2 regions of the Methylobacterium sp. CM6244 genome follow, and region 1 is predicted to be linked to the other one. Evidence: predicted binding sites of a transcription regulator. Region 1 holds the regulator's gene; the other holds the start of a gene.
What was found. Region 1 encodes PhoB, which activates phosphate uptake and scavenging genes when phosphate is short. Its sites were predicted from a motif close to TGTCATNNANCTGTCAT; they were not measured.
Positions count from the first base shown of each region.

Region 2: a site for PhoB is predicted at 5,175-5,191, ahead of ACYQML_RS15590 (inorganic phosphate transporter). Genes of this name have one in related genera too.

Region 1 covers NZ_CM139247.1:200,900-208,357, reverse strand. Annotated here, with positions in the region: gene phoU (phosphate signaling complex protein PhoU) at 75-800, shown strand; gene phoB (phosphate regulon transcriptional regulator PhoB) at 889-1,590, shown strand; gene ACYQML_RS00980 (winged helix-turn-helix transcriptional regulator) at 2,061-2,513, opposite strand; gene ACYQML_RS00975 (MFS transporter) at 2,619-3,836, shown strand; gene ACYQML_RS00970 (hypothetical protein) at 4,003-4,248, opposite strand; gene ACYQML_RS00965 (hypothetical protein) at 4,454-4,624, shown strand; gene ACYQML_RS00960 (DUF3320 domain-containing protein) at 4,641-7,458, opposite strand, start outside.
Region 2 covers NZ_CM139247.1:3,332,809-3,340,266, forward strand. Annotated here, with positions in the region: gene ACYQML_RS15560 (branched-chain amino acid ABC transporter permease) at 1-150, shown strand, start outside; gene ACYQML_RS15565 (ABC transporter substrate-binding protein) at 190-1,542, shown strand; gene ACYQML_RS15570 (ABC transporter ATP-binding protein) at 1,539-2,309, shown strand; gene ACYQML_RS15575 (LLM class flavin-dependent oxidoreductase) at 2,357-3,400, opposite strand; gene ACYQML_RS15580 (DoxX family protein) at 3,537-3,938, opposite strand; gene ACYQML_RS15585 (LysR family transcriptional regulator) at 4,063-4,965, shown strand; gene ACYQML_RS15590 (inorganic phosphate transporter) at 5,242-6,879, shown strand; gene ACYQML_RS15595 (HAD domain-containing protein) at 6,988-7,458, shown strand, end outside.

The sequences.
Region 1 (7,458 bases):
CGCGTTCCGCGGCACCGGTCCCGATCCTATGCGATGCGGGCTGCCAGGGGCGGCCTCGGTCGAGGAGTGCGAGCATGCCCAACCACATCGTCAGTTCCTACGACACGGAACTGGAAAACCTGCGCCGCTCGATTTCCGAGATGGGCGGGATCGCCGAGAAGATGATGACCGATTCCGGCAATGCCCTGGTGCGCCGGGACGTGCCCCTGGCGCAGGCTGTCATCGCCGCCGACAAGCGTCTCGACGCGATCCAGCACGAGGTCGAGGAGCGGGCGATCCTGCTCATCGCCAAGCGCCAGCCGCTGTCCATCGACCTGCGCGAGACGGTATCGGCGATCCGCGTGTCGAACGATCTCGAGCGGATCGGCGACCTGTCCAAGAACGTCGCCAAGCGTGTGGTCGCCATCGCCGATCAGATCCAGCCGCAGAAGATCGTCATCGGCGTCCAGCATATGGGCGATCTGGTGCAGGAGCAGCTGAAGGACGTCCTCGACGCCTATGGCAGCCAGGACGTGAAGGCCGCCCTCGACGTGTGGGAGCGCGACGATTCCATCGACGCCCTCTACAACTCGCTCTTCCGCGAGCTGCTGACCTACATGATGGAAGATCCGCGCAACATCTCGTTCTGCACGCATCTCCTGTTCTGCGCCAAGAACATCGAGCGGATCGGCGATCACACCACCAACATCGCCGAGACGATCCATTATCTCGTCACCGGCACGAACGAGCTCGCCGAGCGGGACCGCCCGAAGAACGACGCGTCGAACTACGCCACCGTGTCGATGCCCGCCAGCGCCTGATCGCTGCCCCTGCCGGCCGCTCCAGCACACGCTCGGCGCGGCCGTCGCGTCCATCCGGGACGGTCGCCATCACCCTGAAAACATCCGCATGAACACGCGCATCCTGATCGTCGAGGACGAGGAGGCCCTCACTCTCCTCCTCCGCTACAACCTGGAAGCGGAGGGCTTCGTCGTCGATTCCGCCGCGCGGGGCGACGAGGCCGATCTGCGCCTTCAGGAGCAGGTTCCCGATCTCGTCCTGCTCGATTGGATGATGCCCGGCCTGTCCGGCATCGAGCTGTGCCGCCGCATCCGCGCACGGCGGGAGACCGAGCGGCTGCCGGTGATCATGCTGACGGCGCGGGGCGAGGAGGGCGACCGCATCCGCGGCCTCGGCACCGGCGCCGACGATTACATCGTCAAGCCGTTCTCGGTGCCGGAGCTCCTCGCGCGGGTGCGTGCGCTCCTGCGCCGGGCCAAGCCGACCCATGTGTCGGACCTGCTGGTGGCCGGCAATATCGAACTCGACCGGGTCAGCCACCGCATCCGCCGGCAGGGCCGCGAGATCCATCTTGGGCCCACCGAGTTCAAGCTCCTCGAATTCCTGATGCAGAGCCCCGGCCGCGTGTTCTCGCGCGAGCAGCTGCTCGACGGGGTCTGGGGCCACGACGTCTATATCGACGAGCGCACGGTGGACGTCCATGTGGGCCGCCTGCGCAAGGCGATCAACCGCCCGCGCCAGAGCGACCCGATCCGCACCGTGCGCGGCTCCGGCTATTCCTTCGACGAGATGTTCTCCACGGACGAGTGAGGCCACGGCCGGCTTCTCGCCGCTCCGTCCGGAACGAGCATCCCCATCGTGACGATGGTGGGTGGCCTTGCCCGCGGGCGATCCTCGCGAACCGATGCCATTCCGGCCGCCACGAGATATCGCGTTCGATCTCGGACGTCTGTCCGTTCCGGCATGTGCTCGCCCCCGGAGGGGGCAGGCATTCACCCATCTGGCGGGCAGAATAAGCCCTCTTCCTTCCAGGGGAGGGGGAACGGTCACGCCTGTCGAATCCTCCTGAATAAGGGGAACAGTCGTCAGGCAGATGTCTGAATCCGTCAGCCCTGGGGGCGTAAATCCGACGTTTGGTGCCCGCTGCCGGGTCTACTTTCGGCCCAACGTCGACGGATCCTGCGGCCGCCGCCATCCGCTGAAAGCGGACATTGATCATGGGCGGAAACGACCGCTCCACTATGCGGTTTATCCGCTTTCGACGTCGCTACGTCACCTTGTCAGGTGACGTCGGGCTTCAGCACCCGCGTGTCATACCAACCGAGACGACGGTCATCGGCGGATCGCAAGGTGAGTTGAGCGACCGGAGCCCCGACTTCACGATCGACCAAGCGAGACCGGCGATCGGTCGGCTCATAGAGATGAGCCTCCCCCCATTGTCGAAGCGCGACGATGACGAGGAAAAGGCCGCGCCCCTTCTCCGTCAGGACGTATTCCCGGTAGGCGGTCCCGTCCGAGGCGGGCGCCGTCTCCAGAATTCCCCGTTCGGTCAGGTCGCGAAGGCGGGTCGCCAGCATACCTTTGGCGATGCCGAGACCAGTCTGGAACTCACTGAAGCGCCGCACTCCGTCGAAAGCATCGCGGATGATGAGGAGCGACCACCAGTCGCCAATGACATCGAGCGCACGCGCAACCGGGCACCCGGCGTTCCAGAGGCTGACGCGCTTTGCCACGAAGGTACGCTCCCGTTTCAAGCTGGTCTCAATTTAGAACTGGAATGAGCCGGTCACAAGTGGTCTCAAGATGAAACCAGATTGGATGTCATCGACAGGACCGCCATGACGCACGGAAGAGATGGGCAAACCTCCACCGAGCCGGAGGGGGCCTTGCCCAGGACGACGATCCTGATTTTCGCCGTCGCCGCCGGCTTGAGTGTCGCGAACATCTACTACGCCCAGCCCCTGCTCGATGCGATGGCGCAGGAGTTCGGCATCTCGCCTGCCGCGATCGGGCTCGTGGTGACCCTGACCCAGGTCGGCTACGAGCTGGGCTTGATCTTCATCGTGCCGCTCGGCGATCTCATCGACCGCCGTCGCCTCATCCTCGGCCAGGGGCTTCTGTCGGTGCTCGCGCTGGTGGCGGTGGCCACGGCCAAGTCCGGAGCGATCCTGTTCGCCGGCATGGCGGCGGTTGGGTTGCTCGCCGTCGTGGTTCAGGTTCTGGTCGCATTCGCCGCGACGCTCGCGACACCGACCGAACGAGGTCGGGTGGTCGGTACAGTCACGAGCGGCATCGTGATCGGCATCCTGGCGGCGCGCTTCGCGGCCGGGATACTGGCCGATATCGGTGGCTGGCGAGCGGTCTATCTGGTCTCCGCGATCCTGTCGCTCGCCCTCGTCGGCCTGCTCGTGCGCGTCCTGCCACGGCATCGGATCCCGGCCGGAACCGGCAGCTACGTCGCCGCCCTCCGCTCGGTCCCCATCCTGTTCCTCAGCGAGCTGGTCTTGCTGGTTCGGGGTGTTCTCGCGCTTCTGATCTTTGCGTCGTTCAGCACATTCTGGACCGCGCTGGTGCTGCCGCTGAGTGCGCCGCCCTTCTCCTACTCCCATACCTGGATCGGCCTGTTCGGCCTCGTAGGCCTGGCGGGAGCGATGGCCGCGACGGGGGCCGGGCGGCTCGCGGACCGGGGCCACGGTCAATGGACGACGGGAGCAACTCTCGTGCTTCTGCTCGTATCGTGGGCGCCGATTGCGCTGCTGCCGGTATCGATTCCGGCCCTGATCTTTGGCGTCGTCCTGCTCGATCTCGCCGTGCAGGCCGTTCATGTCACGAATCAGAGCCTCATCGTCTCCCTGCGTCCCGAAGCCAGCAGCCGGCTCATCGGCGGCTACATGGTGTTCTATTCAGTGGGCAGCGCCCTCGGCGCCGCTGCTGCGACGTCCATCTATGCCCGGGCTGGCTGGCCCGGCGTCTCGGCGCTCGGAGCGACGTTCAGCGCTGCGGCCCTGCTCGTATGGCTGTTCACCTTGCGCGCGGTGCGGACATGTCGAACGTAACTCGGTGATCCAACCGGAACGGCAGCTCCATCCTCGATCTTCGCGGAGAACGGCCGGTCCGCTCACCACCCATCTCGGACGCTCAGGGCGGGTACCAACCATCAAAGTTTGATGACGACAGGGCGCGGGTAACGGAGGAAGGCGCCAAGTTGCCGTCGATGCCGGCTCAGCGGTCGAGGCGGCGCATCGAACGGCTGTCCCGCTCGGCGTTGCGCCGAATCCTGTCATCCGCTCGGGCCCGGTCGCGCTGGACCGTCTCCATACGCCGGAGCGTCTCCGTCTGCTCGCGGTGGGCCCGCGCCAGGTCGCTCACCGCGTTCATCGCACGCACCCGGTTCGCATCCTGTGCTCGTGCGTCGAAGGACCATGCCGCGAGAAGTAGGGCGACGAGGGCTGTGGCGGGGCGGGGCATCTGGCTGGGACCTTCGGGTGGGGGAGGGGCGGATCGAGCTTGCGGCTCAGCATGCACCATAGTGCGTTAAATGCAGGGCTTCGCAGGATATCGTGCATTCCATGCGCGGACTGCATGAGTGGTATTTGGCGTTTGGTATACCAGCTCGGCCGGCGGCCTGTCATACATGCTGCAACGCAAACGCATCGCTTCGAGGAACACCGATATGACCGCTCTCATTCTCACCGCCGTCGCTGTCGCCGCTGCCGCCAACATCTCCCTGGTGGCCTTCGTCGCCGATCGCCTGACCCCCACGACCAGCCCCTCCACCATCACGGCGGGCGAGCTCGTTCTCGTCAACGACAACGCTCCCGAAGCCCTGAAGCTCGCAGCCTAATCGACGTCTCGCAGCTTCAACGCCACCGCCATCGGCCCCGCCTTACCAGGCGGGGCCTTTTCACGTCGCGTACCGCCGGAACCCCTGTCCCATGGCGGTCGAAACGGGGGTCGCGTGGCGGTCGATCCGCCCGTCTCATCCGACGGATTTCGGGGCCGATGCTTCGCTTTCCCGCGCCAGCGAGGCGGCCTCGGCGAACCGGGCGCGGACCGCCTCGCTCATCCGGCCGAGGCCCAGCTGCGCGGCCATCCGCCCCTCGACGCCGGGTGCCGGATCGAGTTCGCGGGCGAGGCCGGCGAGTTCCTGGAACGGGATGTCGGCGGGGGCTCGCCCATCCCCTTGAGCCGGCCGGAACCTCACCGGCCCGGCGGGTGCCCCCCCCCGGCCAGAGAACGATGCGCTCACCCTCGCTCGTATGAGGGCAGCGGGGATCGACGGCCACCAAAGCGCGCTGGCGCAGGCGGGCCGTGATCCGGGCAAAGCCGTGGGCGCGCAGCAGGCGTTCGGCGAGAACGTCAGCGAAAACAGGACCTTTGCGCAGGACCACCTCGCTCGCCATCGCCGCCAGGGTGGCCTCGTAAGCCACATCGTGGAAGCGCGCGGCATTGGGAGAGAAGCCCGACAGGTCGGCGGGTTCATAGAGGCCGGGGGGCTCCACCTGCGGGATATCGGGAGTGTCCGGCTCGGTCGCGACCGGCTCCGGCTTCGCCCTGTCGGCGTCGAGATCGGCCCGCAACGCCGTGTCGAGCCGGTCGAGGGCTCCTTGCGGATCGTTCCACCAATCGGTGCTCCAGACCCGGTGGATGCGCCATCCGAGATCGGTGAGCACCCATTCGCGCAGGCGGTCCCTGTCCCGCGCCGTCGCCGCCCGGTGATAGGTCGCCCCGTCGCATTCGACGCCCGCGAGGTAGCGCCCCGGAGCGTCGGGATGGACGATGCCGAGGTCGATTCGAAAGGCGGAAACCCCGACCTGAGGTACGATTGTCCAGCCTCGTGCGGCCAAAGCCGCCATCACCGCGCCCTCGAACGGCGATTCGATGTCACCCCCCGTCGGCGCGGCCGCCGTTTCGAGAGCGCGGGCGCCGTGTTCGGCGAAGGCGAGGAAGTGCTTGAAATCGCGCACTCCACGGGCGCTGCCGCGGCCGAGATCCACTTGGTCGGCCCGCATCGACGCGAAGACAACGAGCTCCCGCCGGGCCCGGGTGATCGCCACGTTGAGGCGTCGGTGACCGCCCTCGCGGTTGAGCGAACTGATCTGTCCGGTGATCCGGCCCGTGGCATCCGGCCCTGCCGCCACCGAGAACAGGATCGCGTCGCGCTCGTCGCCCTGCACGGTCTCGAGGTTCTTCACGAAGACCGGCTCTTTCCAGATCCGCCCGTCGAAGAACTGCTCCAGCTCCGGCCTACCCCGCCTCTCGGCATCGAGCAGGTTCTCGATCAGGCGCTGCTGCTCGCCATTGAAGGTGACGATGCCGAGTGAGCGCTCCTCCGCCGCGAAGGCGGGGTCCGAAAGGCGGGCGACCACCTCTGCCACCAGGGCGCGCGCTTCGGGCCGGTTCACCCGCGCCCCGCCGCGCTCGTAGAGCCCATCGGCCACGAGCTGGAGCCGCACCGCCCGGTCCTCGGTGACGGGGGAGGGGAAGGTGACGAGCCCGCCGCGATAATAGTGGCGGTTCGAGAAGGCAATGAGGCTCTCGTGCCGGCTTCTGTAGTGCCAGGCGAGGCGCCTCTGCGGCAGGTGCGCGGCCAGACACTCGTCGAGGATGCTCTCCTGGTCGGCGACGTCGAGGCCGTCCGAGATCTCGTCGACGCCGCGATCGCCCACATTGGTGGGCGGCAATTGTTCGGGATCGCCGACGATGACCACCTGCCGGCCCCGCGCGATGGCACCGATGGCATCCCACGGCGCGATCTGCGAGGCCTCGTCGAAGATGACGATGTCGAACGGCTTCGCCTCGGCCGGCCAATATTGGGCGATGGAGAGCGGGCTCATCATCAGGCAAGGCGTCAGGCGGGTCAGCGCGTTCGGCATCCGCGCGAAGAGCTGGCGCAGGGGTATGTGCCTGGCGCGCTTGGTGATTTCCCGCGCCAGGGTGCCCCATTCGGGGTCGGTGCCGAAGGCACCGGCGAGCGGTACGCCACCACCGATGCGGGCACGCACCGCCGCCCCGGTGAGGCCGGAGAGCCAGGAATCGGCCTCGCCGAAGCCCCGGATCGCCTCTTCGTGGCGCTGGCCCATGAAGTCGCGCAGGCGGATGTCGTCGGTGGCGGCATGGTCGATCCACCAGCGCGCATAGGCGCCCTCGAAGGCCGGAAGGATGGCGTCGTCCTGCAGCGTTCCCACCTCGATCGCGGCGACGAGCGGCCCGAGCCCCGCCTTCGTCGCCGCGCTCGCTGCCACCTGCCAACCTGCCCAGGCCTGCGCTTTGGGCAGCGCCCTCCGCCAGCCTTCCGCAACGGCGAGGGTGCCGGCCACCCAATCGCCCTCCGTCTCCACTGGGCGGTCGGGCTTGGCCCTGCCGGCCAGACGCCCGAGCGTCTCGATCGCCTTCACGGCAGCGCTTCTCCGCGTCGTGAAATCCTCCTTTGCCAAGGCCAGGCTGCCGCCAGGTTCGAGCCTGCGATCCTCGGTGTCGAGGAACGCGGCGAGCCTCGCGCGGACGATGTCCGGGCCTCCGACGAGCGGCGCCACGGCGGTGATGACCGGTGCGAGCCGCGTCGCCCAGGCTATCGGAGCGGTGAACAGGTCGGCGGGGGTCGCTGGATCCGACCAGGGATGCCCGAGTTCCGCGGTAGCGCTCTCTAGAACTTCCGTCAGAGCGGGTCTTGTCGCC
Region 2 (7,458 bases), 2.1 Mb from region 1:
TTACTCGGCGACGGGTTCGATTCCGGCACGCTGGAGATGTGTCAGCGCATCGTCCTCGGAATCCTGATCGTCGCCTTCCTGATCCGCGAACCCGCCGGGCTCAGTGCGCTCCTCGACCGCGCCGTGCGCCGCCTACGCCCCTCGGCCTGACCGTTCAAACTCCTGAGACCAGTGAACTAAGGACTTCCCATGCCCGCATTCAAAACCGCCCTGCGTTCCGTGCTCGTCGCCGGGACCGCCCTCGTCGCGCTCACCGGTTCGGCCGGCGCCGACGAACAGCATTTCCCCCTGCAGAGTTACCGGGTCGGGCCCTATGCGGCCGGCGGCACCGGGTTCTTCGGTGGCTTCATCGATTACCTGAACCTGATCAACACCCGCGACGGCGGCGTGAACGGGGTCAAGCTGACCTGGAGCGAGGGCGAGACCCAGTATGAGGTCGAGCGCGGCGTCGAGGTCTATGAGCGGCTCAAATCCCGTCCCGGCATCGCAGCCTGGAACCCGCTCTCTGTGGGAATCGCCTATGCGATGGTCGACCGGATCACCAAGGACAAGGTGCCGCTGATCACGATCAATCACGGCCGCACCGATTCCACCGATGGCCGGCTCTTCCCCTACGTCTTCCCGCTCCTCCTCAACCCCTACAGCGAGACATCCGGCATCGTCGAATATCTCGGGAGCCGCGAGGGTGAACTCGACAGGCTCAAGGGCAAGACCATCGCGGTGCTCTATCATGGCTCGCCGTACGGCAAGGAGACGATCCCGATCTATGAGCTCCTCGCCAAGAAGCACGGCTTCAAGGTCGAGCAGATCGAGGTGCCGCATCCCGGCAACGAGCAGCAATCGCAATGGCTGACCATCCGCCGCCTCAAGCCGGATTACGTGGTCCTGCGCGGCTGGGGCGTGATGAACCCGGTGGCGTTGAAGACCGCTCAGAAGACGGGCTTTCCCGCCAACCGCATCGTCGGCAACGTCTGGTCCAACTCGGAGGAGGACGTGATCCCGGCAGGAGAGGCCGCCAAGGGCTACGTCGCCATCACCACGCAGGCGTCGGGCGCCGAATATCCGGTGCTGAAGGACATCATCAAGACCGTCTACGACGGCAATACCGGCAATCTCGCCGACAAGAAGCGCATCGGCAGCGTCTACCACAACCTCGGCATCGTGAACGGCATCCTCAACGTCGAGGCGGTGCGGGCGGCGCAAGCGAAGTTCGGCAAGCGGACGCTCACCGGAGACGAGGTCCGCTGGGGCTTCGAGCACCTGCGTCTCGACGAAGCCCGCGTCGCGGCTTTGGGCGCCAAGGGCCTGTTCCACTCCATCAACGTCACCTGCGCCAACCACGAGGGCGATGGCCGCGTCACCTTCCAGCAATGGGACGGGGCGAAATGGAAGGTGGTCTCCGACTGGATCGCCCCCGACTGGGCGACCCTGCGCCCGATCATCGAGGCCTCCTCGGCGACCTACGCCAAGGAGCACGGCATCACGCCGCGCAACTGTGCCGCCGAGGAGAATGCGACCCACGCCGCGGCGGCCACTCCGTGACCGGCACGCCGCTGCTACGCGTCGAGGCGCTGGAGGCCCGCTATGGCGGCGCCGTCCGCGCCCTCTCGGGAGTCGACCTCACCGTCGCAGCGGGCGAGATCGTCGCCCTCGTGGGCTCCAACGGCGCCGGCAAGACCACCGTCCTCAAGGCGGTCTCGAACCTCCTGCCGGCCGAGCACGGGCAGGTGACGGCGGGCCGCATCGTCTATGACGGACAGGACGTGTCCCGGACACCCACCGACGCCCTGGTGCGGGCGGGCCTCGTCGGGGTGCTCGAAGGCCGCCACTGCTTCCGAGGGCTCAGCGTGGAGGAGAACCTCGTCACCGGTGGGCTCGGGCGCGGCTCGAACCGATCCGCCATCCGGTCCGACCTGGAGCGGATCTACGCGATCTTCCCGCGCCTGCTGCGGAAGCGCCGGATTCTGGCCGGGCTGATCTCCGGCGGCGAACAACAGATGGTGGCGATCGGGCGTGCCCTGATGGGCCGTCCGCGCCTGCTCGTCCTCGACGAACCCTCCATGGGCCTCGCTCCGCAGGTGGTGGCCGAGATCTTTCGCACCCTCGCACGCCTCAACCGCGACGAGGGACTGACGATCCTGGTCGCCGAGCAGAACGTCACCGTCGCCCTGCGCCATGCGGACCGGGCGGTCGTGCTGGAGAATGGACGCAGCGTCCTCACTGGCACCGCCGCCGAACTTCGTGGGCGCGACGACATCAAGACGTTCTATCTCGGCCTCGGGACGGCGCCCACCCACGTGCCGGCCTGAACGGTGTCGTTCCAAGAACGGGACCCTGCGCCTGGGGAAGGGCGCCGTCACGAGGCCGGCAACAACGCTTTCACCCGCGGTATCACCTCGGTGCCGAGCAATGAGATGGATCGCTGCATGGCATCCGGCTCCTGCATCGCCGAACTCATCTGGAAGGTCAGACGGGATATGCCACCGAGCGCGGCGCTGGCCGTCACCACCTTCGCCGCAACCGTGTCCGGCGCTCCGATCAGGTAGGCGCCGTAGGGGCCGCACATGGCTTCGAATTGCTCACGCTGGTTCGTCTTCGGCCATCCCCGCTCCGCCCCGATCTTCCCGAACAGCTGAGCCCAGCCGGGATAGAACGCCTCCTGCGCGGCCCCGTCGGTGTCGGCGACGAAACCGACGGCATGCACCCCGACCTTGAGTCTCTCCGGTGCATGGCCCGCCTGGCGGCCGGCTTCGCGGTAAAGGTCGACCAGGGGGCGAAAGCGTTGGAAGCTACCGCCGATGATGGCGACCATCAGCGGCAGGCCGAGGGTGCCGGCGCGCGCGAAGGAGGCCGGTGTTCCACCCACACCGATCCAGATCGGAAGCGTCTCCTGGTGCGGACGCGGATAGACGCCTTGGCCGGTGAGCGGCGGGCGGAACCGGCCGCGCCAGGTGATATGGGTCCGCTCGCGCAGCGTTAGAAGCAGGTCGAGCTTCTCCGCGAAGAGGGCGTCGTAATCCTCGGCGGCGAACCCGAAGAGCGGGTAGGCCTCGCCGAAGGAGCCGCGCCCGACCACGATCTCCGCCCGGCCCTTGGCGATCAGGTCGAGGGTAGCGAACTCCTGAAAGACGCGGACCGGGTCGGCCGCGCTCAACACCGTGACGGCGCTTGTCAATCGGATCCGGCTCGTGCGTGCCGCCGCGGCCGCGAGGATGACGGCCGGAGCCGCATCGAGGAATTCGGCGCGGTGGTGCTCACCGATACCGAAGACGTCGAGCCCGGCCCGGTCGGCCACCTCCACTTCCGCGAGCAGACGCGCCATGCGCTCGGCCGCCGGAAGGGACCGGCCCGTTTCCGGATCGGGAAGGGTGACGGCGAAGCTGTCGATGCCGAGTTCCATGGCGGACGGTCTCTCTGGTGCGATCAGATGGAAGAAGCGTGCAGATCGATGAGGCGAGAATGGGAGCGCGGCCCCTTTGCGATGGCGCCGCATCCGTTCGCGTCGGCCGCGGCCATCCCGGGCAACGGCCCCTTACTCAGCGACGGCGCCCCAGGACCGAGAGGATCTGGTCTCGGCGCAGCCAGGTCAGGGTTCCGGTGAGGGCAAGCAGCACGGCAGCCGGGGCCACCGGCGTGGGTAGAACGACCAGATGGGCGATGATGGCGCCGACCATGGTGCAGGCCAGCCAGAGGGCGGCAAAGGCCGCGTAGCCGGGGATCAGGAGGGTGATGGCGCCTGCGACTTCCACGAGGCCGGTGACGATGCGGAACCATTGGCCGACACCGATGAGATCATAGACCTGCACCATCATCGGCACCCCGGCGAGTTTGGCGCCGCCCGCCGCCAGGAACACGAGAGCGAGCAGGATCTGCAACGACCATGTCGCGATGGTGAGTTTGCGCGACGGAGCGGACGGGGCCGTGAGGGTCTGTGACATGATGAACATCCAGTTCGATGTCGCCGAACTCTGGACCGGCTCGGCTGTGCGCTAAGCCGTAGGCCCCTTCCATCCCCCATCGAAGCCTATATCTTTCGATGCATACCATCACCTGGACAGATGGATGCTCGACCAACTCACCCTCGATCAACTCCGGACTTTCGTCGCCGCGGTTGATACCGGCAGCTTCTCCGCAGCCGCACGCAAGCTCGGGCGGGCGCAGTCGCTGGTCAGCCAGTCTCTGGCAAACCTGGAGACGCAATCCGGCATCAAGCTCTTCGACCGCTCGAACCGTTATCCGGTCCTGACTGAGGCGGGCCGCGTGCTGCTCGCCCATGCACGCGCGACGGTAGCGGCCGCCGAGACGTTCAAGGCCCAGGCCCGGGACCTTGCCGGCGGCCTGGAGGCGGAAGTCAGCATCGTGCTGGACGTCCTGTTCCCGTTCCAAGTGCTCACGCAAGCCGTGGCCGCGTTCCAGCCGACCTTTCCCTCCACGCCCCTGCGCATCCAGGTCGAGACCCTGGGGGCGGTGATCGCGCCGGTCCTCGACGGGCGCTGCGCTTTCGCGGTCGCGGGTGCCACGCCCCTGCTGCCGCCCGAGCTTGCGCGCGAGCCGTTGCGCCAGATCGAACTGGTCATGGTCGCCTCGCCCGCCCATCCCCTCGCGCGCAGGACGGGGACGATCCCGACCGCCGACTTGGCCGAGCATGTCCAACTCGTCCTGACCGACCGCAGCGAGCTGACGAAGGGGCGCGAGTTCGGCGTGTTCTCGCCGAGGACCTGGCGGCTGGCCGATCTCGGAGCCAAGCATGCTTTCCTGCGCTCGGGGCTCGGATGGGGCGGGATGCCCCTGGAGGTCGTGGCGGATGACCTCGCCGTCGGACACCTCGTGCGCCTCGACATCGCCGCGTTGCCGAAGGGTGGCCTCTTCCTGCCGATGTGGGCCGTATACCCGATGGAGCGGCCTCCGGGACCGGCCGGGCGCTGGCTCATTGCCCAATTGCGTTGCGCCGACACGGGCCAGTGACGCCAACCATGATGAGCGACGAACGCCACCGCGCCGACAGAGTGGTCGAGGTCAGAATCGAAAAAAGGTGGTCGTTCCATCCGACAGGGCCGGACGGATTCGGACAACGCTTAGCAGCGCCTGCACTTGGCACGCTTCAAGGAGCGAGTTCGCGTCGTACGTTCGTGTCGATGACTTTAATCCAGCGCCATCGGTGCTTTTTGAATGCATGTCACAGGACTGTTATGAGCGCGACCTACTGGCAGGATCGTTGATCCCCCGGGTCCTGAGGCCATCATGTCCGACGCCGTTGCTGCTCCGACCGGCCTGCCGCAGGGCGCCAAGGCGCCCGCCACGGGGCCAAAGCTCGACCACGGCATTCATCCGGGCGGCGTCATCGCCTTCCTGCTCGTGCTGGTCGCCGGACTGGGCTACGCGCTCTACAGCCTCGTGACCGACATGAACGCGGTGGGCCGGTCGCCTCTCGCCATCGGCGCCTTCGTGCTGCTCGGACTGGCTCTGCTCATAGCTCTGGCCTTCGAGTTCGTGAACGGGTTCCACGACACCGCTAATGCCGTGGCCACCGTGATCTATACCCACTCGATGCCGCCGCTCGTCGCGGTCATCTGGTCGGGCGCCTTCAACTTCCTCGGTGTGATGCTGTCCTCCGGTGCGGTCGCCTATGCCATCGTCACCCTGCTGCCGGTGGAACTGATCCTGCAGGTCGGGTCATCGGCCGGTTACGCAATGATCTTCGCGCTGCTCATCGCCGCGATCCTCTGGAACCTGGGCACCTGGGCTTTCGGCCTGCCGAACTCGTCGTCCCATGCCCTGATCGGATCGGTCATCGGCGTCGGCCTCGCCAACCAGATGATGGCCCCCGAGGGGCAGGCAACTTCGGGCGTCGACTGGGCGCAGGCCCTGGGCGTGTTCAAGGCGCTGCTGTTCAGCCCCGTCATCGGGTTCGTCGCCGCCGCCCTGCTGCTGCTGGCCCTCAAATTCACCGTGCGGCGCAAGGATCTCTACGAGGCCCCCAAGGGCGAAACCCCGCCGCCTTTGTGGATTCGCAGCCTTCTGATCCTGACCTGCACGCTCGTGTCGTTCTTCCATGGCGGCAATGACGGCCAGAAGGGCATGGGCCTGATCATGCTCATCCTCATCGGCGCCGCCCCCACCGCCTACGCCCTCAACCGCACGATGGCGGACGACACCACCCCGGCCTTCATCCAGACCTCCCAGAACGCCAGCACGGTATTCGCCAGCCATGCCGGGAACGCGCCGAAGCCTGACGCCGCCGAGGCCCGCAAGCAGGTCTCGGAAGCTCTCAAGTCCAAGGACCTGAACCAGCCTGCCGTGTACGGGGCCCTCGCCGCGCTCTCCACCGACATCGCCGATAACGTGAAGGCCTACGGCGCCATCAAGCAGGTGCCGGCTGCGGCGACGTCGAACCTGCGCAACGACATGTATCTCGCCGCCGACGCGATCCGGCTCCTGCCGAAGAACGGCGCGACATTCTCGGAAGCCGAGGCCGGTACCCTGAAGGCCTATACCGGCCTCCTCAACGATGGGACACGCTACATCCCGACTTGGGTCAAGGTCTGCGTCGCGCTGGCTCTCGGCCTCGGCACGATGGTCGGCTGGAAGCGCATCGTCGTCACCGTGGGCGAGAGAATCGGGAAGACCCATCTCACCTACGCGCAGGGCGCTTCCGCCGAGATGGTCGCCGCCGGCACCATCGGTCTCGCCGAACTCTACGGTCTGCCAGTCTCGACCACGCACATCCTGTCGAGCGGCGTCGCCGGTACCATGGCCGCCAACGGTTCGGGCCTGCAGATGTCGACCGTCCGCAACATGGCGCTGGCCTGGGTCCTGACCCTGCCAGCCGCCATCACCCTGGCGGGCGTCCTCTTCTTCATCCTACGGCACGTGTTCTAGCGGCACCTCGACGTCGCCGGCCGGGGACCCGATGCTGGACGATCGCAGCGTCCCGCGGTAGGCGTCCGCGGCCGAAGCAGGGTTGCTTCACGAAACGGGACTGGCCCCTTGAGCGAACGAACAGGGGCGGGAGCGCTGACGATCTACCTCGACGTGGACGGCGTCGTCACGACGGTGGACTTTCAACGGCAAGCCGGGAAGGACAGGCTCAACCCGACCCAGGTTGCCCTCGTTGCCGCCCTGGTACGGGAGTTCGACGCGAAGGTGGTCGTGTCGTCCACATGGCGCGTCGACGATTGCCGCCCGACACTGGTGGAAGCCGGCCTATCCGAGGACTGCTTTCACCCGGACTGGCGGACGGCCATCCTGCCGACGAGCCGGAATGCCGAAACGGGCGCGATGCTTCCCGCCGAGCAAGCCGGGCGCGGCGATGAGATCACCGAGCACGCGAGCCGGAACCACATCACGCACTATCTCGTCCTCGACGACGTAGAGGTCGGCCCGGCCCATGCGGGTCGGCACGTTCGTCCCGTTGCAGAGCTTGGACTAAGCGAGGCGGAGGGGATCCTGGCCCGCGAC